One region of the Streptomyces sp. Pv4-95 genome, then DNA from elsewhere that is predicted to be linked to it. Evidence: riboswitches for the same ligand, from Rfam matches in the RefSeq annotation. Region 1 holds a riboswitch; each other region holds the start of a gene.
The links. Region 1 has a riboswitch for S-adenosylmethionine ahead of QOM21_RS35000 (amino acid ABC transporter permease). Riboswitches for the same ligand answer to the same signal wherever they lie in the genome.
Positions count from the first base shown of each region.

Region 1 (10,375 bases):
TCCATGGTCAGGGCGGGGAAGGCCAGCGCGCGCCCCCGTTCCTTGCGCAGGAGGTGCCGTCCCGCGAGGTCGTCGAGGTCGCGGTGAATGGTCATCAGACTGACGTCGAAGCGGGTGGCGAGATCGTCGATACGGGTCTCGCCGTGGTCGACGACGTACTGCAGGACGGCCTGCCGCCGCTCTTCGAGAGCGGCCTGCGACAGTCGCGCCTTTGCGGACACGTGGCCGCCCTCCTCTCCTGCGCCGCCCCGGACGGCCGGCTCCGCCGCGGACGGACCCAGGGGCCGACCGCCGTACGGTCACGGGCCGCCGCGGTGAACGCCGCTCGCGCTGCTCGTTCACCGCTCCAGCCGTACTCGCTCGGCGGCCGGTTGTCCGCCGCACCGAGCCGTCGGCGCGGTGCGGACGACTCGGCGTTGAGGTGTCGGCAGGCACCTGTGACCTTGATCTCCGAGTTTTGCACATGGCTCGGCGGTGACGAAATGAAGTCGCCGCAGGAGCCGGGAGCCCGGGAGCGCTGAGTGGGGGGTGGGCCACGGACTCCTGCCCGCTACTTCTGCGGGTAGACCACGCTCTTGACCGCGGTGGCGTCCCGGGTGCCGACCGTCAGCGCCTGCTCGGCGTCTTCCAGGCCGTAGCCGTGGGTGGCCAGCGGGTCGAGCCGGACGCGGCCGGAGGCTGCCAGGGCGATTGCGGCGGGCCAGGTGTTGGCGTAACGGAAGGTGCCGGTGATCTCCAGCTCGTGGCTCTGGACCTTGGCCAACGGCAAGGGCACCTCGTCGCCGCCCATACCGATCAGGACAGCGCGACCGGCCCGGCCCAGGGCGCGGATCGCCTCGTTGATGGCGCCGGGGATGCCGCTGCACTCCAGAAGGACATCGGGGGTGAAATCGAGCTCGGACACCGGGGTCTGCGCGACGTTCACGGCAGTGGCCCCGAATTCCCGGGCGAGTTGCAGGCGGTGCGGGACGATGTCGGTGACGACCACCTCGGACGCCCCGAAGGCCAGCGCGGTCTGGGCGGCGATGAGGCCGACCGGCCCGGCGCCGGTGACCAGGATCCGGTCACCCGGGGCGACCCGGGCCTTGCGACAGGACGACACGCCCACCGAGAGCGGTTCGAGAAGGGCGGCCGCCTCGTCGCTCAGCGAGTCCGGTACCGCGTGTGCGAACTCCTCGTGCACCGCCACGTACTCGCAGAAGACACCGTCCACCGGAGGGGTGGCGTAGAAGACCATCTCGGGGCAGAGGTTGTACCGGCCGAGGCGGCATTCGGCGCAGGAGCCGCAGGGCGTGCCGGGCTCGATGGAGACCCGCCGGCCCACCTCGTGCCGCTCCGCGCCGGGGCCGCGGGCCACCACGGTTCCGGCGGGCTCGTGACCGAGGATCATCGGCGCGGTCATGACGAAGTCACCGATCCGGCCGTGGCGGTAGTAGTGCACATCGGATCCGCAGGTGCCGACCGCGTCGACCCGGACGAGGACCTGGCGCGGCCCGGGGGAGGGGGCCGGGCGTTCCTCGATGACGAGCTGTTCGGGGCCCTGGAGTACGGCGGCGCGCATGGTGGCGGGTGTCTGGAACATTGCGGGGGTGCGACCTTTCAGGAGCGGGCTGGAGGTGTGTCCACCATCGGCAGCCGGGTGCGTGCGGGGGAGGGGCGAGGAGGACTGTCAGGCGAGGGTCCCCGGGACCGGTTCCTCTGACCGGCTTCCCTCGGTGACGGTGTGGGCTTCGGGGCGCATGCCGTCGCCGGGCGAGGTGACGTACAGGCAGAGCACCGCGTTGACGAGGAGCAGTCCCGCGTAGATCCACATGAGGCCCTGGAATCCGAACGTGCTGTAGGAGACGGTCCCGATGAGCGGGCCGACAGCGACGCTCAGACCGGCGCCCAGCGTGTAGACGCCCATCACCTGGCCTCTGCGGTCCGGTGCCTGAGTGATCATCATCGCGGGCAGGGGAACGTAGCCCGCAAGGCCGGCTCCGTAGACGGCGACCGCGAGGGCGGCCACGGGGAAGTCGTAGCCGGCCGCCGCGGGAAGGTAGTAGCACAGCAGGCACCCGAGGGCCCCGAGCACACCGCCGAACAGAGCGCAGGTCTTGCGGCCGCTCCAGTTGTCACCGAGCACACCGAAGACCAGGAGGGCACCCAGGTTCGTGACCATCATGATCACGAGCAGGGTGTTCCACTCCCCGTCGCTGAACCCCAGATCCCTGACGAAGAACGGCATGAAGACCCACATGCCGAAGGAGGGCGTGGTGTTGATCAGCCGGATGATCAAGCTGACCCCGAGCTTCGGCTTCTCGAAGAGGATCTTGAAGGTGCCCAGCAGCTCCGTACGGGCATCGCGGCCCGGCGCCAGCCCCGTGAGGCCGGTGCGCTCGCGCAGCAGGAGCAGGACGATCAGGGAACCTGCGGCGACCATCGCCAACGAGAGCCACAGCGTCGGGTAGAAGCCGATCATCGGCATGGCCGCGGCGAACAGGAAGGAGCCGATGATGGGATAGCCGGAGCTGTAGGCGAACCAGAACCAGCCGACGGCCTTGCTCTGGTGGTCCTTGGGGGCCACCGCCATGATCCAGGACAGAAAGCCGTAGGCGAACATCGGGTAGCCGAAGCCGCGCACACCATAGGTGATCATGACGAGGTCGTAGCTCTCGGCCGGGATGGCCACCGTCAGCATCAGGACGTGGAAGACCACCCAGATCCCGGCGCCGATCGCCATCACCCGCCGCGGGCCCCATCGATCGGACAGCAGGCCGGCGCCCAGGAACGAGGCGATGGCCGCCGTGACGCCGTAGACGGTGATGATCGCGCCCGCGCCGGTCTCCGAGAACCCGAGGTCGGTCCCGAAGAACTTCGACAGATAGCTCGTCTCGACGCCATCACCGATCATGAAGAACAGCAGGCCGACGTAGCCCCAGACGAGCGGTTTGGGGATGCCGATCCGGTCGATCGGATGGCGCCGGTACGAGGTTTCTGTGCGTGTGCTCATGGCTGTGTCACTCCTGCCGGCGTGGTGTGCGTCCTTCGGCCGGTGCCCGTGAAGGGGGCTCCGGTCTCGGTGAAGTCGTCCTGCGTGGGGATGTCGCGGATACCTGGGCCGAGGCCGAGCGCCGCGAGCCCCGTGAGTCGCTCGACGGCAGGGGGCCGACCAGGGCCGTTGGCGACGACTGCGCGCAAGGGCTCGCTCCTCATTTCCTGGTGGATTGCCGTGGACAGTAGCCATGAAGTTACGGTGCCGCAAGCGTTTACATCTCATTAAATGTGTGAAATCTTGCTTGCGAGAATCACTGAAAACGTGGCCTGAAGTGGGGGAGGTGGCTCCGGCGCCGCAGCGGCCGGCTCAGCGTCCAGGGGGCCGTTTGGGCGGCCATCTCAGGTGGGCTGGTCGGTAGCCTGCGGCCGTGGGAATCGAACGGAGCCCTGACCGCTGGTTGGAAGACACACGGACGTCCTACGCACCGTCGCAGCGAGCTGTGCCGTTCAGGTGCGCAATCTTCTGGAGGCGACGCCCGCTCAGCGGACGGCCCTGGCGCACTTCGCCGACCTGGTGCGCAGCCGCGGAGGCGGGCCGGTCGCAGACGTGGGATGTGGGCCGGGCAGGATCACGGCCCACCTGCTTCACCTGGGTGTGGACGTGTTCGGGATCGACCTCTCACCCGGGATGATCGAGGTGGCCAGGACGGGACCGCGTCGGGCTCCGGCTCGCGGACGGCTCCACGACGGACCTCGACCTCGCTGACGGCTCGCAGGCCGGCCTGATCGCCTGGTACTCGCTCATCCACATCTCCGACGAGGAGATCGCCTCGGTCCTCGCGCACTTCCGGCGCGTGTCGCGGCCGGGTGGGCCACTGCTCCTCGGCTTCCACGTCGGTGATGAGCCGGAGTTGACGACGCGGGGCCTCAGCGGCGTGGCCGAGGGGTACGCCGAGGCTGGGCGAGCGGCTTCAACAGGCTTACGTGGTGAGGGACTCGGCGGTCCTACACATGCTCCTTTTGCCGGGCGGGACGACAGGGCGAACGCGGCTGGGACGGTTTCGTCCGGCTGGGCCCGCCTGAGGTTTCACAGCAGATCTCCGCACATGCTCACACCGTCGGCCGTGGTGTGTCACCGTCCGGGCCGGTCTGTTCGCACGACCGAAACATCGCGTTCGCAGACCGCGGTGCCGTGTCGGCCCCGCCGTCTCAGACTCCGGTCAGCGGCGTTGACATCCCTTCCGCGGCCTGTCTAACTTACGGCGCATCTCGGTCATGAGTGTCAGCGACAAGCCCTGGCTGGCTGGCCGGCAACCCTCGCATCGCGGTGGGGTGCCCCAGGTGACGACCGGACCGGACGATTTTTCGGTAAGCGCGAGGCCCCGCGGGGCGGACTTGGTGATGGTGACGGCGATGTACGCAGCTCCGGAGACGGCCGCATGGCGGCGCTACGGTCGCGTCGTGACGTCCGTGAACCGTCCGGTCGATCTGCTCCGCGTCAACAGTGCCCTGTGTAGGGCTTCCTGTCGTACCGTCCGCCACGGCTCGTCCGTGGACGGCAGCTGAAACGTCGTCGTTCCGACCCGCATCGCACGGAACGGACGCATCGGACGCATCGGATGCGTCGGAGGCATCCGGTTCATCTGCTGCGACGGACGTTTCTGACGTTCTGACGCCCTGAGGGCCGTGGCGTTGGTTTCGCCCCTCACTTCCCTGCCCCCGTGCCGCTCCTTCCCCGGCGCTACGGCGTGCGCAGAGCCATGTCTCTGCATCGCGCCGTAGCCACCCTGGCGGCCGGGGTGTTCATACCTGCTGGAGTCCTCCATGAGTGAACGTGTCGGCTCTGCTGTGTCCTCCGGCTCAGCACCCCCCATCGAGGCGGCTCCCCGTCCCGAGCCCTCGCCACCCCTACCGCCTCGGCCGCCGGCGCCGCAGCGGGTGCTTCCGCTGCGGCGCCCCGGGCGGTGGATCGCCACGGTGATCGTGCTGGTGCTGGTCGCCCAGATCGTGCACGGGCTGGTGACCAACCCCTTCTACCAGTGGGACCGGTTCCTGTACTGGTTCGTGCGTCCCACGATCATCGACGGGCTGTGGATCACCCTCCAAGTCGCCGCATACAGCGCGGTGTTGGGGCTGCTAGGCGGTATTCTGCTCGCGTTGGCCCGGCTCTCCGCGAGCCCGGTGCTGCGCGCGATCAGCTGGACCTACGTCTGGCTGCTCCGCTCGGTGCCGCTGATCGTCGTGCTGCTGTTCCTCTACAACTTCAGCGCCCTCTACAAGACCCTCAGCCTCGGTGTGCCGTTCGGCCCCGCCTTCGTCACCTTCGACGAGTCACGGCTCGCCACCGACATGGTCGTCGCCGTCATCGGACTCAGCCTCAACGAGGCGGCGTACGCGGCGGAGGTCGTCCGCGGCGGCCTCCTCTCCGTCGACCAGGGCCAGCACGAGGCGTCGGCCGCGCTCGGTCTGCCGAGGGGCTACCAGTTCACGAAGATCGTCTTTCCGCAGGCCCTGCGCTCCATCACCCCGAACTACGTCAACCAGCTGATCGGCCTGATCAAGAGCACCTCGCTGGTGTTCTACGTGTCGCTGCTCGACCTGTTCGGCTCCGCGCAGAGCATGGGTGCCACCTACCCCGGGGACATCGTTCCGCTGCTGCTCGTGGCCACCGTCTGGTACCTGATCCTCACGAGCCTGGTGTCCGTCGTCCAGTTCTACGTCGAGCGGTACTACGCCCGGGGCGCCACGCGCAGCCTGCCGCCGACCCCGTTGCAGAAGCTGCGGGCCGGTCTGCGCGATCTGAGGGCCCGTCTACGCAGGGAGGCCGCCGTATGAGCACCGAGACCACCAACACCTCCGGCACCGGCGCGTCCACCGAGACCGCCAAGACGACCGAGAGCACGAAGGCCGTGAAAACCGTGGGGCCCGCCAGATCAGCCGAGGTCCTCGGGACGGGCCCCGCCACCGTCGAAGTGCATGACGTGCACAAGTGGTACGGGGCCCATCAGGTCCTCGACGGTGTCGAGTTGACCGTACGGCCGGGCGAAGTGACCGTGATCCTGGGGCCGTCCGGATCCGGCAAGTCCACGCTGCTGCGGGTGATCAACCACCTGGAGAAGCCCGAGGTCGGCCATGTCAGCGTCAACGGGGAGCTGATCGGTGTACGCCGCCACGGTGAGCGGCTGAAGGAGCTGAGCGAACGGGCCATCCTGACGCAGCGCAGCCGCATCGGCTTCGTCTTCCAGAACTTCAATCTCTTTCCGCATCTCACGGTGCTGGACAACGTGGCCGCGGCCCCGGCCGCGTCCGGCAGGCTGAGCAGGCCGGAGGCCAGGGATCTGGCGCGCGAACTGCTCGGTCGGGTGGGGCTCGCGGACAGGGCCGGTGCCTATCCACGGCAGCTGTCCGGCGGCCAGCAGCAGCGCGTGGCCATCGCCCGCGCACTGGCCCTGCGTCCCGGAGTCATCCTCTTCGACGAACCCACCTCGGCACTCGACCCCGAACTCGTCGGTGAGGTGCTGGCCGTCATCAAGGATCTGGCCACCAGCGGTACCACCCTCGTCGTCGTCACCCACGAGATCGGCTTCGCCCGCGAGGTGGCCGATCGCGTGGTCTTCATGGACGGCGGCCGGATCGTCGAGCAGGGGCCGCCGTCCGAGGTGCTCGACCACCCCGAGCACGAGCGGACCAGGGATTTCCTGAGCAAGGTGCTCTGATCCCGGCCGTCGGCCACCTGCCGCCCCCGAACCAGCGGCCCGCCGGGTCCGCGTCCCCCACACCTTCATCACGCCCCACCGCACACCGAATAAGGACTGCCATGTCGCCCCTCAGCCTTCGAAGCCGCCTCCTCCGAGGTCTCACCGCGGGAACCGCCGCCGCCTCCCTCGCCGCCGGGCTCGCCGGATGCGGGGGCGACAGCGACGCGTCCACCCACCCCGACAGCGCAGCGGACGGAACCGTCACCGTCGGCGCGGTCTCCAACGGCGCCGCCAAGGAGACCGAACTCAAGGTGTCCGAGGTGAAGTCCATCAGCGCCAAGCTGCCCGCCTCCGTCGCCAAGAGCGGCAAACTGGTGATCGGTGTCGGCGCCCTGCCCTCGGGCTCCGCGCCGCTGACCTACGTGGGTGACGACCAGAAGACCCTCACCGGCTCCGAACCCGACTTCGGCCGGCTGGTCGCCGCGGTGCTCGGCCTTGAGCCGGAGCTGAAGAACTTCACCTGGGAGAACCTCTTCGTAGGTGTCGACAGCGGCAAGGTCGACCTCGCCGTCTCCAACGTCACCGACACCGAGGAGCGCAAGAAGAAGTACGAGTTCGCCTCCTACCGGAAGGACAACCTCGCCTTCGAGGTGCCCAAGGCGAGCAAGTGGACCTTCGACGGGAACTACAAGGTTCTCGCGGGCAAGACCGTAGCGGTCGGGGCCGGCACCAACCAGGAGAAGGTCCTGCTGGAGTGGCAGGCCAAGCTGGCGAAGCAGGGCAAGAAGCTCACGGTCAAGCACTTCCAGGAGAGCAACAGCACCTATCTGGCGCTGAGCAGCGGGAAGATCGACGCCTACTTCGGCCCGAACCCCTCGCTCTCCTACCACACCACCCGAGTGGCGAAGACCCCCAACCCGACACGTATCGGGGGCACTTACTCCGGTGCCGGTGCGTCCCTGCAGGGCCTGATCGCGGCCACCGCGAAGAAGGACAGCGGCCTGGCCGAGCCGGTCGCTGACGCCATCAACCACCTGATCAAGAACGGCCGGTACGCCAAGTGGCTGGCCGCATGGAACCTCTCCAACGAAGCCGTCACCAAGTCCGAGGTCAACCCGCCCGGCCTCCCGACCGACAACTCCTGACTCATCTGCCCCGGCCTCGGCCGGGGGACACCCCAGTTCACCGGTGCACCCAGGGGCCTCCGCCGCCACGCCCAAGGGCGGCGGAGGCCCCTGGCGCCCCGGCCCGCCCGCATCAGGCCGGGCCGCTGCCTGCGGAGATACCGGAACACCATGCCCACCAGCGTCCTTCCCACCCCTGACATCGCCCCGTACGACGAACCCGCCCTCGAAACGGCGCGAGTCGGGCCCGACGACGTACCGGAGGTCCCCCAGCCGATCGCGGGAACCGGCCGGGACCCGTGCTGGTGCGCACGCGTGACGCGCGGGCGGAACAGACCGGGGCCACGGACCGTTGACCCCGAAGACGTCGAGCCGGAAGGGCGGAGGTGACCGCGGATGATCCGTCAAGCGCGCCTCCGTGTCCCGAAGCTCGTCCCGAGCCGCCCCGTGCATCTGTACTCGCGGCCCCATATCGACCTGCACCGCGTAGCCGGCGCGCTCTGTTGCTCCTGACCTGCTACCGCGCGGCCCGACCCACTGGGTGAGGGCCTGCTCTCTCGTACGGTCGATCAGGAAGGCACCCTCTCTCGTGACCTCATCACGCTCTACCCTGCCCGCTTCGCCCTCCCCACTGCACCTCGCCGTCGCCCTCGACGGCGCCGGCTGGCACCCGGCCGCCTGGCGCGAGCCGGTGTCCCGGCCCCGGGACCTGCTCACCGCCGGCTACTGGGCCGACCTCGTCGCGGAAGCCGAGCGTGGGCTGCTCGACTTCGTGACCATCGAGGACGGTCTCGGGCTCCAGTCGTCGGAGTTCACCGGGCCCGACGGGCGCACCGACCAGGTGCGCGGTCGTCTGGACGCGGTGCTCATCGCCGCCCGTACGGCCCCCCTGACCCGGCACATAGGAATCGTGCCGACCGTGGTGGCCACGCACACGGAGCCGTTCCACCTCTCCAAGGCGATCGCGACCCTCGACTATGTGAGCGGCGGCCGCGCCGGGCTGCGCGTGCAGGTGACGGCCCGCCGGAACGAGGCCGCGCACTTCGGGCGCCGTGCGATTCCGCCGCTGCGTGTCGAGGACATCGACACGCCGGCCGGCCGGGAGGTGGCGACCGACCTCCTCGACGAGGCCGCCGACTACGTCGAGGTGGTGCGCCGGCTCTGGGACAGCTGGGAGGACGATGCGGAGATCCGGGACGTCGCCACCGGCCGTTTCATCGACCGCGACAAGCTCCACTACATCGACTTCGCGGGCAGGCACTTCAGTGTCCGGGGCCCGTCCATCACGCCGCGGCCGCCCCAGGGCCGGCCGATCGTCAGCGCCCTCGCCCACCGGTCCCTCCCGTACCGGCTGGTGGCCCGCTCGGCAGATCTGGGATACGTCACTCCGCACGACACCGCCCAGGCCCGCGACATCGTCGCGGAGATCCGCGCGGAGCAGACCGCGGCCGGCCGGGCGGATGAGCCGCTGCACCTCTTCGGTGACCTGGTGGTCTTCCTGGATGACGACGCAGCGGCGGCGGTGGCCCGACGTGAGCGCCTCGACGACCTCGCGGGCCACCGGTACACGAGCGACGCTCCGATCTTCACCGGGACGCCCGTCCAACTCGCGGATCTGCTACAGGAATTGGAGACAGCCGGGCTGACCGGATTCCGGTTGCGTCCCGCCGTCGTCGGCCATGACCTCCCGCAGATCACCCAGGGCCTGGTCCCCGAGCTCCAGCGCCGGGGCGTCTTCCGGCGTGCGTACGAGGCCGACACCCTGCGCGGCCTGCTCGGACTCGCCCGCCCCGCCAACCGCTACGCCGCCGCAGCGGCCGACGCCGTCACCGCCTGAGCCGGAGGACCGTACGACATGAGCAAGCCGCTGAAGCAGATCCACCTGGCCGCCCACTTCCCCGGCGTCAACAACACGACGGTGTGGAGCGACCCCGAGGCCGGCAGCCACATCGAGTTCAGCTCCTTCGCGCACTTCGCGCGGACCGCCGAACGCGCCAAGTTCGACTTCCTGTTCCTCGCCGAGGGGCTGCGACTGCGCGAACAGGGCGGCCACATATACGACTTGGACGTCGTGGGCCGGCCGGACACCTTCACGATTCTCACCGCACTCGCCGCCGTCACCGACCGCCTCGGGCTGACCGGCACCATCAACTCCACCTTCAACGAGCCCTACGAGGTGGCCCGCCAGTTCGCGAGCCTGGACCACCTCTCCGACGGACGCGCTGCCTGGAACGTCGTCACCTCCTGGGACGCCTTCACCGGCGAGAACTTCCGGCGCGGCGGCTTCCTGCCGCAGGAGGAGCGCTACTCGCGGGCCAAGGAGTTCCTGGCCACCACCCACGAGCTCCTCGACTCCTGGAGCGGGCAGGAGATCGTCGCCGACCAGCGGTCCGGCACCTTCCTGCGGGACGCACAGGCCGGGGCCTTCGTGCACAAGGGGCAGCACTTCGAGATCGAGGGACAGTTCAACGTGCCGCGCAGCCCGCAGGGCCGCCCGGTGATCTTCCAGGCCGGTGATTCCGACGAGGGACGGGAGTTCGCCGCCGCCGGAGCCGACGCGATCTTCAGCCGGTACAG
Region 1 covers NZ_CP127172.1:7,965,853-7,976,227, forward strand. Annotated here, with positions in the region: gene QOM21_RS34980 (DeoR/GlpR family DNA-binding transcription regulator) at 1-221, opposite strand, end outside; gene QOM21_RS34985 (NAD(P)-dependent alcohol dehydrogenase) at 551-1,582, opposite strand; gene QOM21_RS34990 (MFS transporter) at 1,670-2,992, opposite strand; gene QOM21_RS34995 (hypothetical protein) at 3,632-3,742, shown strand; SAM riboswitch class IV at 4,248-4,357, shown strand; gene QOM21_RS35000 (amino acid ABC transporter permease) at 4,801-5,811, shown strand; gene QOM21_RS35005 (amino acid ABC transporter ATP-binding protein) at 5,808-6,692, shown strand; gene QOM21_RS35010 (ABC transporter substrate-binding protein) at 6,794-7,819, shown strand; gene QOM21_RS35015 (putative leader peptide) at 8,195-8,311, shown strand; gene QOM21_RS35020 (LLM class flavin-dependent oxidoreductase) at 8,388-9,635, shown strand; gene QOM21_RS35025 (NtaA/DmoA family FMN-dependent monooxygenase) at 9,654-10,375, shown strand, end outside.

Region 2 (10,375 bases), 4.5 Mb from region 1:
TGGTGCCCCCCGCGGGTGGCGCGACGTCCCCTCTTCTTCGGCTGTCCCCGCCGCGGGCCCCGCCCCGGTCGGCGTCACGGCTGCGGATGTCGGAGATGCGGCCGCCCTCGACGGTGATCCGGCCGTTGTCGGCGACGCCCGACGGCCGCGCGATCCGGGCGCCGGTCAGCACGGTGCGCCCGGCGTCCGAGGGCCGTCCCGCGGATTGTTGCTGTGCCATCAGGCGGTTACCTCCGTGGAGAGAAGATCCCAGGCGAGGAGTCCTGCGCCCAGGCACCCGGCGGCGTCCCCAAGGGCCGCCGGAACGATCGAGGGGAGCCGCTGGAACGTAACGCGCCGGCGGACGGCTTCCCGGAGAGGCTCGAAGAGCGTGTCACCCGCCTCGGCGAGTCCGCCGCCGATGATCAGGGTCTGCGGATCGAGCAGGGTGAGTCCGGTGACCAGGCCGTCGGCGAGGGCGTCCACGGCCGTCCGCCAGACGGCCCGGGCGCGCGCGTCGCCGGATGCCACGGCCTTGGCGGCGTCCGCGGCGCCGGCCTGCGGATCGCCGCACGCGGCGGCCCAGTCGCGGCCGACCGCGGCGGCCGAGGCCAGCGTCTCCAGGCAGCCGCGCTGACCACAGCCGCACTCGCGCCCACCGGGGCGTACGACGATGTGGCCGATCTCGCCCGCGCTGCCGTGGGCGCCGGCCTCGATGCGTCCGCCGATGCCGATGGCGCCCGCGATGCCGGTGCCCAGGGGCACGAAGAGGAAGCGGTCGGCGTCCTTGCCGGCGCCGATCCGGCCTTCGGCCAGGCCGCCGGTGCGTACGTCGTGGCCGAGGGCGATGGGGATGCCGCCGAGGCGCTCGGAGAGCAGGGCCCGCATCGGGACGTCCCGCCAGCCGAGGTTGGCGGCGTAGACGGCGATGCCGCCGGCCTCGTCGACGATGCCGGGCACGGCGACGCCGGCGGCCACGGCGGGGGCGCCGAAGCGTCGGGCGCCGACGTCGCGGAGCTCGGCGGCGAAGCCGAGCACGCTCTCCACGACTTCCTCCGGGCCGCGCTCGCGGCCGGTGGGCCGCCGTGCCTCGTGGAGCAGCCTGCCGTCCGCCCCGACGAGGGCGGCTTTCATTCCGGTGCCGCCCACATCAAGGGCGATGACGTGTCTCACGGGAACAGTTTCGCGCGATCCGACATGAAAGGTCTAGTCCACTCACCGTACGTTCTGGTTTCCGTGCACCGGATACCCGCCGGTTCCCGGCTGCCGTTCGCCCCGAGGGCTGCCGCCCCTCGCCCCGAAAGCCGCCGGCCTGCCCGGGGAAGGGCGCCGGTATGGCGCGAAGGTGAGTGGTGTAGACCTTGTGTCGGAACGCGGGAGACACCCGCCGTTCATGCCGGCCGAGGGCGATCCCCGAGGCCGCGGGGGTATTCCCGTTCAGCACGGAATTCAGGACAAAGGGCGGTAGTAGCAGTGCAGCGGCGGTATGTGAGCCTGGCGGCGGCGGGGATAGCCACCACCATGACACTGACTCTCACCGGCTGCGGCAGCTCCGGTGACGACGGCGACGTCACCCTCAAGCTCGTCGCGGCGGACTACGGCGACAGCCGGTCCAACGGCTCCCAGCACTACTGGGACCGGCTCGGCCGCGCCTTCGAGAAGAAGAATCCCGGCATCAAGATCGATGTCGAGGTCCATCCCTGGACCGACGTCGACAAGAAGGTCGCGGACATGGTCGAGGCGGGCGACGCCCCGGACCTCGCACAGATCGGCGCGTATGCCGACTACGCCGCCGACCACAAGCTCTACAGCGCCGACGAGCTGCTCTCCATCCCCACCCAGGCCGACTTCACCCCCTCCCTCGCGGAGGCGGGCGAATACGAGCGCATCCAGTACGGCATGCCCTTCGGCGCGAGCACCCGGCGGCTGTTCTACAACAAGAAGCTCTTCGCCGAGGCCGGCATCACCACGCCCCCCAAGAGCTGGGACGACATCACCCACGACGCCGAGCTGCTGAAGGCGCACGGCGTGAAGATGCCGTTCGCGCTGCCGCTCGGCCGGGAGGAGACACAGGCCGAGACGCTGATGTGGATGCTCAGCGGAGGCGGCGGCTACACCGACAGCATCGGCAAGTACACGATCGACTCGCCGGAGAACATCAAGACCTTCCAGTGGCTCCAGAAGGACCTCGTCGGCAAGGGGCTCACCGGCACCGACCCCGCCGAACTCAACCGCGCCGACGCCTTCCAGGGCTTCGCCGACGGCGAGGTCGGCATGCTCAACGGCCACCCCACGCTGATGAAGCAGGCAGCCGCCAAGGGCATCGACTACGGCACCGTCGAGCTGCCCGGCACCAACGGCAAGGCCAAGGCCACCATGGGCGTCGCCGACTGGATGATGGCGTTCAAGCAGCACGGCCACCGCCGGCAGATCGGCAAGTTCCTGGACTTCGTCTACAGCGAGAAGAACGTCCTGAGGTTCTCCGGCGACTACGGCCTGCTGCCGGTCACCCAGTCGGCGTCGCAGGCCATGCTCGCCGACCGCCGGTACGCCAAGCTGCACGGCTTCCTGAAGCAGCTCGACAACGCCGAGTTCTACCCGGCCGACAAGACCTCCTGGCCGCTGGTCTCCAAGACCATCAAGGCCAAGGTCGCCGGTGCGGTCGGCCCCAGGGGCAACCCCGAAGGCGTCCTCACCGACATCCAGAACACCGCGGACACCGCGGACAACACCGCCGAGTGACGGTCGCGACGGCCCACCGGGAGCTGTCCGACGGTGGGCTTATCGTGGAATCGTGATGACGAGCGGACCGGGCGGCGCGGGGCGTGGCGCCGACGGAGAGGCCGAAGCGGGCGGGAGCGGAACCGGGGCGGACGCCGCCGACGGGCCCGGCATAACGCCCCTCTCCGCCCAGGACGAAGCGGTCCTCGCGGTCGAACGCCGCTCCTGGCCGGGCCCCGGCGCCAAGGAGCGCGTCGTCCGCGAGCGCCTCGGCATCTCCCCGACCCGCTACTACCAGCTCCTGAACGCCCTGTTGGACGACCCGCGCGCCCTCGCGCACGACCCGGTCACCATCAACCGCCTGCGCCGCGTACGGGACGCCCGCCGCGCCCGCCGCTGACCGCGGCCCGGGGACGCACCGCCCGCCGCCCGGATGCCCCCGTGCACCCGGCGTGCGCCGGTGGTCCGCCGGTAGGGTCGACGGCATGGGCAGCCTCTCGAACGACGCGCCACAGTCCTCACCGACGCCGCACTCCGTGCCGACGCCGACCACCGCCGCGGGCCGTGAAGGCATCGCCGCGCTGCTGGCCAGGCCCGAACGCGCCGCTATCGCACTCGACTTCGACGGCACCCTCGCCGACATCGTCCCCGACCCCGAGAAGGCCCGAGCCCATCCCGGCGCCACCGCCGCCCTCGGCCGGCTCGTGCCCCGGCTGCGCGCCGCCGCGGTGATCACCGGCCGCCCGGCCGGCGTCGCGGTCCGCCTCGCCGGCGTCGCGCACGCCCCCGGCCTGGAACACCTCGTCGTCCTCGGCCACTACGGCACGGAGCGCTGGGAGGCGGCTTCCGGCGCCGTCCAGGCCCCGCCCCCGCACCCCGGCGTCGCCGCCGTGCAGGCCGAACTCCCCGCCGTCCTGGAGGACACCGGCGTCTGGCACGGCCCCTGGGTCGAGACCGCCGTCGAGCTCAAGGGCGGCCGGGCCCTCGCCGTCCACACCCGCCGGGCCGCGGACCCGCAGGACGCCTTCGACCGGCTGCGCGGCCCGCTGACCACGCTCGCCGAACGCCACGGCCTGATCGTGGAGCCCGGCCGGCTGGTCCTGGAACTGCGGCCGCCGGGCATGGACAAGGGCGTCGCGCTCGCCGACTGGGTCCGCGAGACGGGTGCGAAGACCGTCCTGTACGCCGGTGACGACCTCGGCGACCTGGCCGCCTTCGCCGCGGTGGAGAAGCTGCGCGCCGAGGGCCTCACGGGCGTGCTGGTGTGCAGCGGCAACAACGAGGTCACCGAGCTGGCCGAGCGCGCCGACCTGGTCGTCGACGGCCCGGCCGGCGTCGTCGGGCTGCTCGACGCGCTGGCGGGCCGGCTGGCCGCCGGCTGAGCGCGCGGGCGCACCCGTCGCGGCAGAGCCCCGCACGCCCTACGCCTGGAGCGCCCGCAGCTGGTCGAGGAACCACTTGGCCGGCGGCAGCGCCGTGGCCGCCGCGGCGAGCCGCCGGGTGCGCTCGGCCCGCTCCTCGCCGTCCATCGACAGCGCCGTGTGCAGCGCCTCGGCGGTGGCGTTGACGTCGTACGGATTGACGCTCAGCGCGTCCTCGCCCAGCTCGGCATGGGCGCCCGCCTCCCGCGACAGCACCAGGACACAGCCCTCGTCGGAGACCACCGGGATCTCCTTGGCGACCAGGTTCATGCCGTCCCGGATCGGGTTGACCAGGGCGACGTCCGCCAGCCGGTAGGCGGCGAGCGAACGCGCGAAGTCGTCCTTGACGTGCAGTACGACCGGCTGCCAGTCCGCCGTGCCGAACTCGTCGTTGATCTCCTCCGCCAGCCGGCCCACCTGGTCGGTGTAGTCGCGGTAGACGGCCAGATCCTGGCGCGAGGGATACGCGAAGGCGATGTGCACGACCCGCTCGCGCCACTCGGGGCGGTCGGTCAGCAGCCGGCGGAAGGCGAGCAGCCCGCGCACGATGTTCTTGGACAGCTCCGTGCGGTCGACCCGGACGATTGTCCTGCGCTCCACCCCGCCGATCTGCCCCCGCAGCGCCGACAGTCGTTCCTCCACGTCGGGGCGGTGCGCCCGCTCGCGCAGGAACTCGGCGTCCGCGCCGAGGCCGTACACGCCGATCGACGTCTTGTGCGGCTTGCCTCCCGCGAGGGCCGTCAGGAGGTACGGCGCCTCGTCGCCGGGGTGGCGCACCTCGCAGTCCGCGCCGAGCGCCGTCCCGCAGCAGCCGATGAAGGCCCGCGCCCACCGCTCGGTCAGGAAGTTCGCGTGGTCCGCGCCGAGGATGCCCGCGGCCAGCTGCCGCTGGATGTCGTCGGGCAGCATCGCGAAGTACTCCGCCGGTGCCCACGGCGTGTGCGAGAAGTGGCCGATGCGCAGGTCGGGGCGGCGGTCGCGGAGCAGGCCGGGCACCAGCGCCAGGTGGTAGTCCTGGACCAGGACCGCCGCGCCGGGCGCCGCCTGCTCGGCCAGCGCGTCGGCGAAGGCGGCGTTGTAGTCCACGTAGGAAGCCCACTGCGCCCGGAAGTCCGAATCGAATGCCGGTTCGATCGGCGTCTGGTAGAGCATGTGGTGGACGAACCACAGGACGGAGTTCGCGATGCCGTTGTAGGCGTCGGCGTACACCTCCGCCGGGATGTCCAGCATCCGAACGCGCTGTCCGCCGGTGTCCTCCGCGGACAGCAGCCCGCCGGTGCGCCGCACCGCCTCCCGGTCGCCCTCGCCGAGCGCCGCGCACACCCACACCGCGTCGGTGTCCGGGCCGATGGCCGACAGGCCCGAGACGAGCCCGCCGCCGCCGCGCTTGGCGGTCAGCGCGCCGTCCTCCCCCAGGGAGTAGGAGACCGGGCCGCGATTGGACGCGACGAGAACCTCGGCACCACTGCGCTCGGAGACCATGCCGCGAGACTAACCCGCGACAGATCCGCTCAAACGTACGGAGTCGGTCAGGCCGCCCGCCGCTCGGCGTATTCCGGGATATCGGCCATCGGAGGCCGCTCCTCGGTGTCCACGTCCGTCGTGCGCGGCACGAATCCGTCCTGCCCGCGGTCGAACTGGGTCAGCCGAGGCCGGATCAAGTGGCCGCGGGTGAGGCGCAGTTGAGCGGTGCGGTAGATCGCCGCGGCCATCCTCCCGAGGGCCTGGCCGTCCTGGTGGCGGTGCTTGCGCACGCCCACGTCGACCTGCGCCAGGGCGTCCAGGCCGACGGTGTGCAGCGCGTCGACGAGCAGGCCCAGCTCGACGCCGTAGCCGACCGGGAACGGCAGCCGCTCCAGCAGCGACCGTCGGGCGGCGTACTCGCCGCCCAGGGGCTGGACGAAGCCGGCCAGCTGCGGCCAGTGCAGGTTCAGCAGCGGGCGGGCCACCAGCTCGGTGACCCGGCCGCCCTGGCCGGCGCCCGAGCCGTCCACGCCGGTCTCCAGCGGCCGGTCGTACATCGCCTTCACGAACTGGATGTCCGGATCCGTCAGCAGCGGGCCGACGATCCCGGAGACGAACGACGGCGAGAACTCGCGCAGGTCGGCGTCGACGAAGCAGACGATGTCGCCGCTGGTGGCGAGCAGTGAGCGCCACAGCACCTCGCCCTTGCCGGGCAGCGCGGGCAGCCGCGGCAGGACGCTGTCGCGGTGCACCACCCTCGCCCCGGCCGCCGCCGCGACCTCGGCGGTGCGGTCGGTGGAGCCGGAGTCGAGCACCACCAGTTCGTCGACCAGCGCCGCCGCCTCGGTCATCAGCTCGCCGCGGATCGCCGCGACGATCGCGCCGACCGTCGCCTCCTCGTCGAGTGCGGGCAGCACCACGCTGACCGTCCGGCCCGTCTGCCGCTTGGCCTCCAGGAGCCGGCCGAGCGGCCGGTCGGCAGCGGACCAGGAGCGGCCGCTCAGCCAGCGCTCCACTTCTTCCAGCACGTCTACGATCTCCTCGGTGGCCGTCGAACGACGACCGTGTGATCCATCTCGCGGTTCGGACGACTATCTCAACCCTCACTGCCTTCGGTTACAGTCTTGAACAACGCGGATCACCGTCCTATGTCGGGGGTCCCGCAGAACAAACGCCTGGGTTTCGGCCCAGCGCCATACCGCTCATCCAGAGGGGCAGAGGGAAACGGCCCGTTGAAGCCCCGGCAACCCTCCAGCCGGTCTTGCCGCCAGGACGCTGATGTCCCGCGCGCGTGAGGCTCCCGGCTAGGGAAGGTGCCAAATCCGTCTCGTGGCGAGATGCGCCGCGAGGAAGATGAGGAGAAAGGGCCTCGCCTCCATGGCTGTGCAAGTCACCGAAAACACTCCCTCCGTCGCTCTCGGTCCCGCCGCCGCGCTCTCCTGCCGCGAGTGCGGACAGCGCTTCGACCTCGGCCCGATCTTCGCCTGCCAGGAATGTTTCGGGCCGCTCGAAGTCGCGTACGACCTGCCGAGCGGCGACCCTGAGGCCCTGCGGAAGCAGATCGAGGCCGGCCCCGACAACATCTGGCGCTACGCGCCGCTGCTGCCCGTCCCCGCCGACGTCGCGGACAAGCCGAACCTGAACCCGGGGTTCACCAAGCTGGTCAAGGCCGACAACCTCGCCCGTGAGCTGGGCGTCACCGGCGGTCTGTACGTCAAGGACGACTCCGGCAACCCCACGCACTCCTTCAAGGACCGTGTCGTGGCGATCGCCGTCGAGGCGGCCCGCGCCTTCGGCTTCACCACCCTGTCCTGCTCCTCCACCGGCAACCTCGCCGGTGCGGTCGGTGCCGCGGCGGCCCGTGCGGGCTTCCGCTCCTGCGTGTTCATCCCGCACGACCTGGAGGCCGGCAAGGTCGTCATGGCCGCGGTCTACGGCGGCGACCTGGTCGGCATCGAGGGCAACTACGACGACGTCAACCGCTTCTGCTCGGAACTCATCGGCGACCCGCTGGGTGAGGGCTGGGGCTTCGTCAACGTCAACCTCCGCCCCTACTACGGCGAGGGCTCCAAGACGCTGGCGTACGAGATCTGCGAGCAGCTGGGCTGGCAGCTGCCGGACCAGATCGTCATCCCGATCGCCTCGGGCTCGCAGCTGACGAAGATCGACAAGGGCCTCAAGGAGCTCATCGCGCTCGGCCTCGTCGAGGACAAGCCGTACAAGATCTTCGGCGCGCAGGCCGAGGGCTGCTCGCCCGTCTCGACGGCCTTCAAGGCCGGCCACGACGTGGTGCGGCCGCAGAAGCCGAAGACCATCGCCAAGTCGCTGGCCATCGGCAACCCGGCCGACGGGCCGTACGTGCTCGACATCGCGCGCCGTACCGGTGGTGCGGTGGAGGATGTCAACGACGAGCAGGTCGTGGACGCGATCAAGCTGCTGGCCCGGACGGAAGGGATCTTCGCGGAGACCGCGGGCGGTGTGACCGTCGGCGTGACCAAGAAGCTCATCGACAGCGGTCTGCTCGACCCGTCCCTGTCCACGGTCGTCCTGAACACCGGCGACGGCCTCAAGACGCTTGACGCCGTCGCCCCCACCACGGGGCCCTCGGCGACCATCCGCCCGAGCCTGGACGCGTTCCGCGCGGCCGGCCTGGCCGGCTGACCCGCCGCATGCAGCCCTACGGCCGCCGAGCGCAGCCGTAGGCAGTCGCACAGCCCCGAACTTGTACTCCGAAGTCGCTGGAAGGCAGAACCCATGAGCGTCAACGTCCGCATCCCCACCATTCTTCGCACCTACACCGACGGCAAGGCCGAGGTCGCGGCAGACGGCGCGACCCTCTCCGAGGTGATTGCCGACCTGGAGAAGAACCACCAGGGCATCGCGGCCCGGGTGCTGGACGACGCGGGCAAGCTGCGCCGCTTCGTGAACGTCTATGTCAACGACGACGACGTGCGTTTCGAGCAGGGCCTGGAGACGCCGACGCCGGACGGTGCGGGTGTCTCGATCATTCCGGCAGTGGCCGGCGGGTGCTAATTCGCGCCATCTCGCCTCTCGCTTGACTGGAATTGCCCCGTCCGCCGAAAAGCGGACGGGGCAATTCCGTTCTGTGAATGGGGATACCATGGCGAAGATCCCTCTCCGCGCGCGTGCCGAACGCATATGAGACCGCGGCGAGTTGTGCCCAAAGTGTGTGCGGCATTTGTCGCCCAGGTGCGTTATGCCCGGCCCGGCTTGCCCAGGGAAAGCGGTGTTTCACCGCATATTGCCGATTCTCCGGCGCCAGAATTCTCGTCCGATTGACCTGTTGCGCTGGGCAGTGGTGCAGATACATTCAGCGGCGGTCGACGCGTTCCGGCGCACACCCCGCGGGCCTTTCGGGGGGTGAGGTCTGACCCGGGTCCGCGGAGTGCGGTCCTGTGCAAGGGCCAGTAATAGGGGAGTTAGGCATGGCTCAGGGCACCGTCAAGTGGTTCAACGCGGAGAAGGGGTACGGCTTCATCGCGGTCGACGGTGGTGCGGATGTTTTCGTCCACTACAGCGCGATTCAGATGGACGGCTACCGCACCCTTGAGGAGGGTCAGCGGGTCGAGTTCGAGATCTCGCAGGGCCAGAAGGGGCCGCAGGCGGACATGGTCCGGGTGGCCGGCTGAAGCGCCGACCGACTGCAGCGTGATGAGGGTCCGCATCCCTGAGGGGGTGCGGACCCTCTGCTGTGCGTCCGGTGCGTGCGGCATGCGTTCGGCGTGCGTCCGGAGGGTGGGCCATCTCGGGAGGCGCTTGCACTCGCACCCCCCGAGTGCTAATCATTGCGTTAGCACTCTCCGAGTGAGAGTGACAGTTAAGGACCGACTCGGTGAGGTCGGCAGGCCGGTGGGGCAAGGAACCACAGGCTCGCAGACCGTCCGTCGCGGGCGCCAGCGCGGTCCGGAGCAATCCACCCCTGTCCGGGAGGACCACTTCACATGGCCAAGATCATCGCGTTCGACGAGGAGGCACGGCGCGGTCTCGAGCGCGGGATGAACCAGCTCGCCGACGCCGTCAAGGTCACCCTCGGCCCCAAGGGCCGCAACGTCGTCCTCGAGAAGAAGTGGGGCGCCCCCACGATCACCAACGATGGTGTTTCCATCGCCAAGGAGATCGAGCTCGAGGACCCGTACGAGAAGATCGGCGCCGAGCTGGTCAAGGAGGTCGCGAAGAAGACGGACGACGTCGCCGGTGACGGCACGACGACCGCGACCGTCCTGGCGCAGGCGCTGGTCCGCGAGGGCCTGCGCAACGTAGCCGCCGGCGCCAACCCGATGGCCCTCAAGCGCGGCATCGAGAAGGCCGTCGAGGCCGTCTCCGCCGCCCTGCTGGAGCAGGCCAAGGATGTGGAGACCAAGGAGCAGATCGCCTCCACCGCCTCCATCTCCGCCGCCGACACCCAGATCGGCGAGCTCATCGCCGAGGCGATGGACAAGGTCGGCAAGGAAGGCGTCATCACCGTCGAGGAGTCCCAGACCTTCGGTCTGGAGCTGGAACTCACCGAGGGTATGCGCTTCGACAAGGGCTACATCTCGGCGTACTTCGCCACCGACATGGAGCGTATGGAGGCGTCGCTCGACGACCCGTACATCCTGATCGTCAACTCCAAGATCGGCAACGTCAAGGACCTGCTGCCGCTCCTGGAGAAGGTCATGCAGTCCGGCAAGCCGCTGCTGATCATCGCCGAGGACGTCGAGGGCGAGGCCCTGTCGACCCTGGTCGTCAACAAGATCCGTGGCACCTTCAAGTCCGTTGCCGTCAAGGCC
Region 2 covers NZ_CP127172.1:3,484,864-3,495,238, reverse strand. Annotated here, with positions in the region: gene nagA (N-acetylglucosamine-6-phosphate deacetylase) at 1-220, opposite strand, end outside; gene QOM21_RS15255 (ROK family protein) at 220-1,152, opposite strand; gene QOM21_RS15250 (extracellular solute-binding protein) at 1,453-2,721, shown strand; gene QOM21_RS15245 (DUF3263 domain-containing protein) at 2,777-3,100, shown strand; gene otsB (trehalose-phosphatase) at 3,186-4,082, shown strand; gene QOM21_RS15235 (trehalose-6-phosphate synthase) at 4,122-5,603, opposite strand; gene QOM21_RS15230 (glucosyl-3-phosphoglycerate synthase) at 5,651-6,613, opposite strand; SAM riboswitch class I at 6,785-6,945, shown strand; gene thrC (threonine synthase) at 6,963-8,246, shown strand; gene QOM21_RS15220 (MoaD/ThiS family protein) at 8,340-8,618, shown strand; gene QOM21_RS15215 (cold-shock protein) at 9,032-9,235, shown strand; gene groL (chaperonin GroEL) at 9,548-10,375, shown strand, end outside.
Region 2: another riboswitch for S-adenosylmethionine. It lies ahead of thrC (threonine synthase); the one in region 1 lies ahead of QOM21_RS35000 (amino acid ABC transporter permease).

Region 3 (10,375 bases), 1.9 Mb from region 1:
GACGCAGGCCTTCGAGTCGACGCTGGAGATCAGCTTCGACGTCCGGGGCGGACTCCTCATCCGGCAGATCCACCACTGGGCGGCCCTGGTCTTCCTGGCCGCGATGATGGTCCACATGATGCGGGTGTTCTTCACCGGCGCCTTCCGCAAGCCGCGTGAGGTCAACTGGCTCTTCGGCTTCCTGCTGCTGGTGCTGGGCATGTTCACCGGCTTCACCGGCTACTCGCTCCCCGACGACCTGCTCTCCGGCACCGGCGTGCGGTTCATCGAGGGCGTCATCCTGGCGATGCCGCTGGTCGGTTCGTACCTGCAGTTCTTCATCTTCGGCGGGGAGTTCCCGGGGCACGACATCATCCCCAGGTTCTTCACGGTGCACGTCCTGCTGCTACCGGGCATCATGCTCGGCCTGCTGGTGGCGCACCTGATCCTGGTCTTCTACCACAAGCACACGCAGTTCCCGGGTGCCGGCAAGACCAACAACAACGTCGTCGGTATGCCGCTGCTGCCGGTCTACATGGCCAAGGCCGGAGGCTTCTTCTTCCTGGTCTTCGGTGTGATCTCGGTGATCTCCGCGATCGCCAGCATCAACCCGGTGTGGGCGATCGGCCCCTACCGGCCGGACCAGGTGTCCACCGGCGCCCAGCCCGACTGGTACATGGGCTTCGCCGAGGGTCTGGTGCGTGTGATGCCGGGCTGGGAGTGGAACTTCTGGGGCCACACCGTGAACTTCGGTGTGCTCATCCCGATCGTGGTGTTCCCGCTGGTCCTGGTGGCCATCGCGGTCTACCCGTTCGTGGAGTCCTGGGTCTCGGGCGACAAGCGCGAGCACCACATCCTGGACCGTCCGCGCAACGTCCCGACCCGCACCGGCTTCGGCGTCGCCTGGCTGGTCGCGTACTTCGTGATGCTGATCGGTGGTGGCAACGACCTCTGGGCCACGCACTTCCACCTGTCGCTCAACTCCCTCACCTGGTTCGTCCGGATCGGCTTCTTCGTCCTTCCGGTGCTGGCCTTCATCGCCACCAAGCGGATCTGCCTGGGTCTGCAGCGTCGCGACAAGGACAAGGTGCTGCACGGACGCGAGTCCGGCGTCATCAAGCGCCTGCCGCACGGTGAGTTCATCGAGGTGCACGAGCCGCTCGACCAGGAGCAGCTGCACACGCTCACGCAGCACGAGCAGCCCAAGCCCGTGGAGCTCGGCCCCGAGGTCGACGAGAACGGTGTCGCCCGCAAGGTGTCGCGGGGGCAGAAGCTGCGCGCCAAGCTGTCGAAGTCGTACTACGGCGAGGACAGCGTCATTCCGAAGCCCACGGCCGAGGAGTACAAGGAGATCACCAGTGGCCACGGCCACCACTGATCCCCGCAGCGCCGTGTAGTCACGGCAGGTAGCACGCCACCCAGAGGGCCCCGTCCGGCGAATGGACGGGGCCCTCCGGCCTGCCGGGGCCTCGGTAGGCTGACGGCACAAGCAGGAGACGATCCAGGAGTGTGGACCATGAACGTTGTGACCCCGGTAGGCGGCGACAGCGTGGCGGCCCACACCTGGCCGGACGTGCTGAACGCCCTGCTCGACGGCCGTGACCTCGCCGCGGACGACACCGCGTGGGCGATGGACCGGATCATGCGGGGCGAGGCCAGCGACGCGCAGATCGCCGGGTTCGCGGTGGCGCTGCGGGCCAAGGGCGAGACCGTCGCGGAGATCTCCGGGCTGGTGCGGACGATGTACCGGCACGCCCGGCTGATCGAGGTCCCCGGGCCGAGCGTCGACATCGTCGGCACCGGCGGCGACGGCGCCAAGACCGTCAACATCTCCACGATGTCCGCGATCGTGGTGGCCGGCACCGGCGCGAAGGTCGTCAAGCACGGCAACCGCGCGGCCTCGTCCGCCAGCGGCGCGTCCGATGTGCTGGAGAAGCTCGGGGTCAACCTCGATCTCACCCCCCAGCGGGTCACCGAGGTCGCCCAGGAAGCGGGCATCACCTTCTGCTTCGCGGTGAAGTTCCACCCGTCGCTGCGGCATGTCGCGCCCGCGCGGCGCGAGCTGGGCATCCGTACGACCTTCAACGTCCTCGGCCCGCTGACCAACCCGGCGAAGGTGCGGGCGCAGGCGACCGGTGTGGCGGACGCCCGGATGGCTCCCATCCTCGCCGGGGTGCTCGCCGAGCGTGGTTCCTCCGCGCTGGTCTTCCGCGGAGACGACGGGCTGGACGAGCTGACGACGACGGCGACCTCCCGGGTGTGGATCGTGCGGGACGGCGCGGTGCGCGAGGAGTCCTTCGACCCCAGGGACGTCGGGATCCCCCTGGTGCCGGTGGAGGCGCTGCGCGGCGCGGACGCGTCGTACAACGCCGATGTGGCCCGCCGGCTGCTGGAGGGCGAGACCGGGCCGGTGCGCGACGCGGTGCTGCTGAACTCCGCGGCCGCCCTGGTGGCCCTGGAGCCCTCCGACGCGCCCTTGGCGGAGCAGATCCGGGCCGGCATCGAGAAGGCCGCCCGGTCGATCGACTCCGGCGCCGCGAAGCGGGCCCTGGAGCGCTGGGTGGCCGCAAGCAACGTCTGACCGGCCGCGTGGTGTGACGCAGGACTCGGTCCGTCCTTCGGACCGGGTCTTGCGCCCGCCGGTCGGTGTGGCATGATTCTGCGCAGGTCACGAGTGACAGCGATGCAGGCCCCGGCCCGCTGTCCGGCAACCCTCCTTCCGTGGCGGGGTGCCCCGGGTGATGACCAGGCCGCAGGCAGCGAGGTCTGTGGCAAGCGCGGATCCCTCGCCAGGGATCCTGGTTGTCGAGGGAGATCTCTCCGTGATTCAGCGAATGCGATAGGGCCCGACGGCCCCTTTTCCGCACCCTTTTCTCTTCACGCTGCGCCGCCGCGGCTTTCTGTGCTCACGGCCGTTTCGCAGCGAATTCGCTTATCTCCCAGGGGAGTTCGCCATGTCTGTTTCCGCCGTCGCCGCCGACCGTTCGCTCTGTGCCCCGCTGCCGGTTCTGGGCCGGGATGTCCTCGTCCCGCTCGTGACCGGCGGCGAGGTCGACTACGCCGCGCTCGACTACGCCGCCAGCGCACCGACCCTGCAGCGGGTCTGGGACGACGTGGCCGGCTACGCGCCGTACTACGGCAGCGTGCACCGCGGTGCCGGATACCTCTCGCAGCTGTCCACCGACCTGTTCGAGAACAGCCGCGCCACCATCGCCGGCTTCCTCGGCTGCCGCGCCGATGACCAGGTGGTCTTCACCCGTTCGACGACCGACTCGCTGAACCTGCTGGCGGCCGCCCTGCCGCGGGACACCGAGGTCTTCGTCTTCGAGACCGAGCACCACGCCTCGCTGCTGCCGTGGGAGCAGCGTGCGGACACCGCCGTGACGTACCTGAACGCGCCGCGCACCCCGCAGCAGGCGGTGGAGACCCTGGAGAAGGCCCTGGCAGGCCGGGCGGCGGGGACCGGCCCGGCGCTGGTGTGCGTGACGGGTGCCTCCAACGTGACCGGTGAGCTGTGGCCGGTGCGGGAGCTGGCCGCCGCGGCGCATGCGCACGGCGCCCGCATCGTGCTGGACGCGGCCCAGCTCGCGCCGCACCACCCGGTCGACATCGCCACCCTGGACGTGGACTGGGTCGCCTTCTCCGGACACAAGCTGTACGCCCCGTTCGGCGCCGGAGTGCTGGCCGGCCGCGCGGACTGGCTGCAGGCCGCGGAGCCCTACCTGGCGGGCGGTGGCGCCAGCCGCAAGGTCTCGCGGCGCGCGGACGGCGGCGTGGACGTCGAATGGCACACCACCGCGGCCCGGCACGAGGCCGGCTCGCCCAATGTCATCGGCGCCTACTCCATCGCCTCCGCCTGCCAGGCGCTGACCGAGGCCGGCTTCGACAGCCTGGTCGCCCGCGAGCAGGCGCTGATCGCCCGCCTCCGCGAGGGCCTGGCCGAGGTGCCCGAGGTGAAGGTGCTCTCGCTCTTCGGGGACGACGCCCCGCGGGTGGGCGTGCTGTCGTTCGTCATCGAGGGCTGGAACAGCTCGCACTTCGCGGCGGCGCTGTCGGCCGAGTACGGCATCGGCGTCCGCGACGGCCTGTTCTGCGCCCACCCGCTGGTGCGGACCCTGCTGGGCAGTGAGCCGCAGGAGCCGGGCGAGTGCGGTGCGCCGGAGGCGGCGCCGGGGGAGCGGTCGCTGAACGCCATCCGGGTCAGCTTCGGCGCGGGGACGCCCGACGAGCATGTCGAGCGGTTCGTGCGGGCCGTCAAGGAACTGGTGGCGGACGGTGCGCGCTGGAACTACCGCACCGAGGACGGGCGTTGCGTGCCCGACACCTCGGCCTGACGCTGGTGCCCCGGGACCGGGCGGTCCTCGCCGCCGGCCTCCGGACGCCTGCTAGGCGTCCAGGCCGATGGCGAAGGCCGCTTCGAGGTCGTGCTGGGAGTAGGTGCGAAAGGCGATGTGCGTCTCGGTGGAGGCGACGCCGGGCACCTTGCTGATCCGGCCGGGGATGACATCGGCGAGGTCGTCGTGGGCGGCCACCCGCACCATCGCGATCAGGTCGTGCGCACCGGTGACGGAGTAGACCTCGCTGACACCCTCCAGCGCGGCGATCTTCTCGGCGATCTCCGGGATCTGGTCCACGCTGGTCTTGATGAGCACGATCGACGTGATCACGGCTGGCTCTCTCCCTCGGTCGCCGGTTCGTTCCCCCGGGTGGCCTCCACACTATCTCTCCCGTAGCGCACCCATGCGTACAGGAACCCGAGCGCGAACCCCACCACATGGGCGAGGTAGGCGACCCCCGGGCCGCCCGGATCGTGCCGCGCCGCCTGCCACTGCAGGCCGAACCAGAACAGCAGCACGATCCAGGCGGGGAAGCGCAGCGGCAGGAAGAACAGGAACGGGAAGAGGCTGGTCACCCGGGCCTTGGGGAAGAGGTACAGAAAGGCGCCGAGGACACCGGAGATCGAGCCGGACGCGCCCACGAGGGTCTGGGGGGAGGCCGCGTGGGCGGCCGCGTAGCCGAGCAGCGCCAGATAGCCGGTGGCGATGTAGAAGAGGGCGAACGGCAGCCGGCCCATCCGCGCCTCGGTCATGCCGCCGAAGACGTACAGGAACAGCATGTTGCCCAGCAGGTGCAGCCAGCTGCCGTGGACGAACAGCGCGCTGAGCGGGGTGGCGAGCGCGGCGACCGAGCCGCTCCACAGGTCGACGGGGATCACGCCCCAGCGCTCGAAGTAAGCGGTCTGGGCCTGCAGCAGGGCGTCGCCCGTGCCGTACACGTGGTTGAGGCCGGAGGCCGGGCCGATCACGAAGACCGTGCAGCACAGGCCGATCAGCACGTTCGTCACCCGCGAGAACACCACGGCGAGGGACCGGGCCGGGTGCGGGGGCCGGGGGACTCCGGGGAACAGGGACGGCGCCGTCATGAAGTGATCATGGCGCAATGCGGGCAATCGGGACAGAGTGCCTCGCCGCGTCCCGGCTCCTGGGCGGACCCGCACCGGCCCCCCGTCAGGCCGTAGGGTTACAGGCAGTACTTTGCGTACTTCCGCAGTCCGACGGCGCACCGCGTGAAACCGCACAACTGCACGAGCACGACGAGCACGAAAGAGGACGACACGATGGCTGTTCCCCTGCCGACGGCCGAGACCCGGTGGCGCTGCACGCTGTGCGGCAACCTCACGCGTTTCGATGTGACCCGTCAGTCCAAGGTGGTGGAGTACCTCCACCTCGACCTGGCCGGGGAGCCGAAGGTGGAGGAGCGCGAGGTTCTGAGTGAGAACATCGAGTCCGTGCGCTGCCGCTGGTGCAACGCGGTCGACCAGATCGAGCTGGTGGACCGGCCGGGCGCGAGCGCCTGAGATCGGAGCGATGCAGCCGTGGTGGAGCGTCCAGAAGGGGAGCCGGGGGCGGAGCGTGCCGCCGCATCCGAGGGTGCGGCCGACGACGTGCTGGACCGCCCGCTGCCCGAGGGCGTCCGGCGCCGTGTGGTGGCGCTCACCGCGGACTCGTTCGGCGGCCTGACCGTCTCCGAACTCCCGCCTCCGCTGCGTCAGTACGCCCGCTTCACGCCGTCCCGCCGCGCCAAGTTCGCCGGTAACGCGATGGCCGCGGCGCTGGAGAGCGACGCGGTCTTCCGGCAACGCATCGCGGGCAAGCTCCGCGAGGCCCAGCCGGAGCTGGCCGCCGCCCTCGACCACGGCACCCCGCCCGCCGCCGCCGACCCGCTGGATGTCGCGGCGGCGGCGTACGTCCTGCGCCCGGACGGCTGGGTCAAGCTCGTCGCGGCCGCCGGCGAGGAGGCCCAGCGGGCCAGTGCCGAGCGGGCCGGCGAGGAGGCCGAGCGGGAGCTGGCCAGGCTCCGCGAGGAGCTGTCGCAGGCCCGTACGGAAGCCCGTGCGGAAGCCGACCGGATCCGGGTGGACCTCGACGCCGCCCGCAAGGAGAACGAGTCGCTCCAGCGCAAGCTGCGCAGTGCGCTGAGCGACGTCAAGCGCGGTGAGGCCGCGGTGCGCAAGGCCGAGGCCGCCCTGGAGGCCCAGCGGTCCCAGGCGGCCACCGAGAAGACCGCGGCGGACAGCGAGCTGCGCCGGCTCAAGGCCAGGATCGCCGAGACCGAGGCGTCCCTGGAGACCAGCAGGCGGGCCGCCCGCGAGGGGCGCAGCGTCGAGGACATGCGGCTGCGGCTGCTGCTCGACACGGTGCTGGACGCGGCTCAGGGGCTGCGCCGCGAGCTGGCGCTGCCACCGGCCAGCGTCCACCCCGCCGACACCGTCGAGGCGGTCGCACCGGGCCAGATGACACCGAAGGACGTCGCAACCCGGGCGCTTTCGGACATGGATCCGGCGTTGCTCGACCAGCTTCTGGCCCTGCCGCAGGCGCACTTGGTGGTCGACGGCTACAACGTCACCAAGACCGGCTATCCCACGATGCCGTTGGACAAGCAGCGGCTGCGGCTGCTGGGCGGGCTCGCCGTGCTCGCGGCACAGACCGGCGCGGAGATGACCTGCGTCTTCGACGGCGCGGAGCTGGCGGCGCCGGTGCTGCTCGCGCCGCCGCGCGGGGTGCGGGTGCTGTTCAGCAAACCGGGCGTAACGGCCGATGAGTTGATTCGTCAGCTCGTAAGGGCCGAACCGCCCGGCCGCCCGGTCGTCGTGGTCTCCACCGACCGGGAAGTGGCCGACGGTGTCGCGAAGGCCGGCGCCCGGCCGGTCGCATCGGCCTTGCTTCTCAAGCGACTTGCGCGGACCTGAGCCGAGCGGAATCCGGCGGGAAAATCGCCGCCGACGGTATCTGAGCGTCAAATGCCCATTACTGCCCGTGTGATGTTGGTAAAGCTTGGGCGTGTGACGCAGTTTTTTGCCGTGAGGATTTGAAGCGATCACAACTCGGTTACTAAGGTCAGGCCTCGAACCTTCATGCAGGTGATCATCCACCCGGGATGAACAGTGAAGGAACCGCCGAGTCCGCAGCGTTCACGCGGAGCCGGGGTCTCACCCCCCCCACTTCCCGGTAGGCGGCTGGAGGAAGAAGGAGCTCGCCTTCGTGGCGTCCCACCGTCGACCCAAGCAGCCGAGCCGTACTCGTGTGACCGTGCTGACCGCGACCGCGGCCGCGGCCGTCGCCCTCTCGTCGCAGGCCGCCCAGGCCGATCCGCAGCAGACGAAGAAGGACGTCAAGTCCGAGGTCGACAAGCTCTACGAGCAGGCGGAGCAGGCCACCGAGAAGTACAACGGCGTCAAGGAAGACCAGGAGAAGCTCCAGAAGGAGGTCGAGAGCCTCCAGGACAAGGTCGCCCGCGGCCAGGGTGAGCTGAACCAGCTGCGCAAGGGCCTGGGCGCCGTCGCCTCCGGCCAGTACCGCAGCGGCAGCATCGACCCCTCCGTCCAGCTCTTCCTCTCCGGCGACCCGGACTCCTACCTCGAGAAGGCCGCCACCCTCGACCAGTTGAGCGGCAAGCAGGCCGACCAGCTGAAGACCATCGCGGACAAGCAGCGCCGGCTCGCCCAGGCGCGCGCCGAGGCCGCGAGCAAGATCGAGGACCTCACCGAGACCCGCAAGGCGCTCGGTGACAAGAAGGACGAGATCAAGGGCAAGCTCGGCAAGGCGCAGGAGCTGCTCAACACCCTCACGGCCAAGGAGCGCGCCGCGCTGCAGGCCAAGGAGGACCGCGCCAACCGCAGCAACTCCCGGATCGACCTCGGCAGCGACGTGCCTGCCTCGCAGCGGGGTGCGGCCGCCCTGTCCGCCGCCCAGGCGAAGATAGGCTCGCCCTACGTCTGGGGCGCCACCGGCCCGTCCTCGTTCGACTGCTCGGGACTGACCTCCTGGGCCTACCAGCAGGCCGGCCAGTCCCTGCCGCGCACCTCCCAGGAGCAGGCCAACGCCGGCACCCGGATCGGCGGGCAGGACGCACTCAAGCCGGGCGACCTGGTGCTCTTCTACGGCGACCTGCACCACATCGGCCTCTACGCGGGCAACGGCCAGGTCCTGCACGCCCCCAAGCCGGGCGCGGCCGTTCGCTACGAGTCGATCAACAACATGCCGTTCATGTTCGGGGTCCGCGTCTGAAGCGCCCCGCTCTGCCGCCCGAACGGGCGAATTGCGGCCTGCGCCGCTGACTTCCCGCCCCGCCGGTGACCTGCACAGTCACCGGCGGGGTGGCGTTTTGCGTACGGGCGGAGGTCTTTGGCCGGTGTGGACCGTCGCGGTTACTGTCTGCCCTCGCAGCTGCCGGTCACCGACCGCCCTCCGGGTGGGCAGGGGCTGCACACGGAAGGAGTGCGGCCCTCTTGGTGTCCCATCGCCGTACCTCGCAGCCCGGCCCCGTCACCCTCACCGGTGTCACCGTCCTGTCGGCCGCCCTGGCGACCGCGGCCGCGGCGCTCACCTCGGCACCGGCCGTCGCGGACCCCGCGGACGGCCCCGCCGGGCGCGACCCGGCGGCCTCGGCCACGCGGCTCACCGCGCTCTACGAGCAGGCGGAGCGCGCCACCGAGAAGTACAACGGCGCCCACGAGCGGGCCCGCAGCCTCCGCGTCCAGGTGACCAACCTCCAGGACCGCACCGCCCGCGCCCAGGAGCGGGTCAACCGGATGCGCGGACGGCTCGGCGTGCTGGCCGCCGCCCAGTACCGGGCCGGCGGCATCGACCCCACCGTGCAGCTGCTGCTCTCCGAAGGGCCGGACCGGTATCTGGAGAAGGCCGCCGCGCTCGACCGGCTGCACCGCACCCAGGCCGGCGAACTCCGTGAACTCCAGGTCGCCCAGCGGACCCTGGAACAGCAGCGCCGGGAGACCGTCGCCCGGCTGGCCGATCTGGAGGCGGGCCGCAAGGCGGTCGCGCGTCACAAGAAGGCCGTGCAGGGCAAGCTCGCCGCCGCGCGGCGGATGCTGAACGGACTGCCCGCGGACGTGCGCGCGGCCTACGACCGGGCCTCCAGGGCCCTCGGGCGGGACGGCATCCTCCCGGACCTCTCGGAGGCCCTGCCCACCTCGGGGCGGGCCGCCGCGGCCGTCGCCGCCGCCCGGGCCGCGGTGGGCTCCCCGTACTCCTGGGGAGGCTCGGGCCCCTCGGCGTTCGACTGCTCCGGACTCACCCAATGGGCCTACGGCCGGGCCGGCGTCTCCATCCCGCGGACGTCGCAGGGGCAGCGGGGCGCCGGGCGGCAGGTGTCGCTGGGCGAGGCGCAGCCGGGAGACCTGGTCGTCTACCGCTCGGACGCCAGCCACGTCGGGATGTATGTCGGCAACGGCCAGGTCGTGCACGCGCCCTACCCCGGCGCGCGGGTGCGCTACGACCCGGTCGGGATGATGCCGATCTCGTCCATCACCCGGCCCTGAGGCGGATCCCCCGCGGTGTTGCCCCGGCCCGGCCGCACATACGATCGGCCGCATGTCAGGTCAGCGGGCGATACGGACGCGGCCGCGAGCCGTGGCGGCGGGCTGCGGCGCGCTGCTGCTCGCGCTCCTCGGCCAGCTCGTGGGCTGCGCGCCGGCGCCGGACTCGCGTGACCGCTTCCCGGACGTCCAGCGGATGCTCGACGCCCGGGCGCGCGCGGTCGAGGGCCGGGACGCCGCCGCGTTCCTGGAGTCCGTCGACCCGCAGGCCACCGCCTACCGCGCACGGCAGCAGCAGCTGTTCGGCAACCTCGGCTCGGTTCCGCTCGCCGACTGGCGCTACGAGCTCGTCTCGACCGGCGACTTCCCGCTCCCGGAGGGCGGCACCGGCGAGCGGCTGGCCGCGAAGGTGCGGCTGAGCTACCGCCTGAAGGGCTACGACACCGTGCCGGTCGCCTCCTACCAGTACCTCACGCTGAGCGAGCGTGCGGGCCACTGGCGGATCTCGTCGGACACCGACGGCGCGGCGGACGGGCGGACGGGCCCACGTCAGCTGTGGGA
Region 3 covers NZ_CP127172.1:6,077,285-6,087,659, forward strand. Annotated here, with positions in the region: gene QOM21_RS26590 (cytochrome bc complex cytochrome b subunit) at 1-1,357, shown strand, start outside; gene trpD (anthranilate phosphoribosyltransferase) at 1,496-2,560, shown strand; SAM riboswitch class IV at 2,646-2,763, shown strand; gene QOM21_RS26600 (aminotransferase class V-fold PLP-dependent enzyme) at 2,934-4,313, shown strand; gene QOM21_RS26605 (Lrp/AsnC family transcriptional regulator) at 4,365-4,646, opposite strand; gene QOM21_RS26610 (rhomboid family intramembrane serine protease) at 4,643-5,401, opposite strand; gene QOM21_RS26615 (hypothetical protein) at 5,597-5,836, shown strand; gene QOM21_RS26620 (NYN domain-containing protein) at 5,855-7,228, shown strand; gene QOM21_RS26625 (NlpC/P60 family protein) at 7,521-8,546, shown strand; gene QOM21_RS26630 (NlpC/P60 family protein) at 8,768-9,817, shown strand; gene QOM21_RS26635 (hypothetical protein) at 9,870-10,375, shown strand, end outside.
Region 3: another riboswitch for S-adenosylmethionine. It lies ahead of QOM21_RS26600 (aminotransferase class V-fold PLP-dependent enzyme); the one in region 1 lies ahead of QOM21_RS35000 (amino acid ABC transporter permease).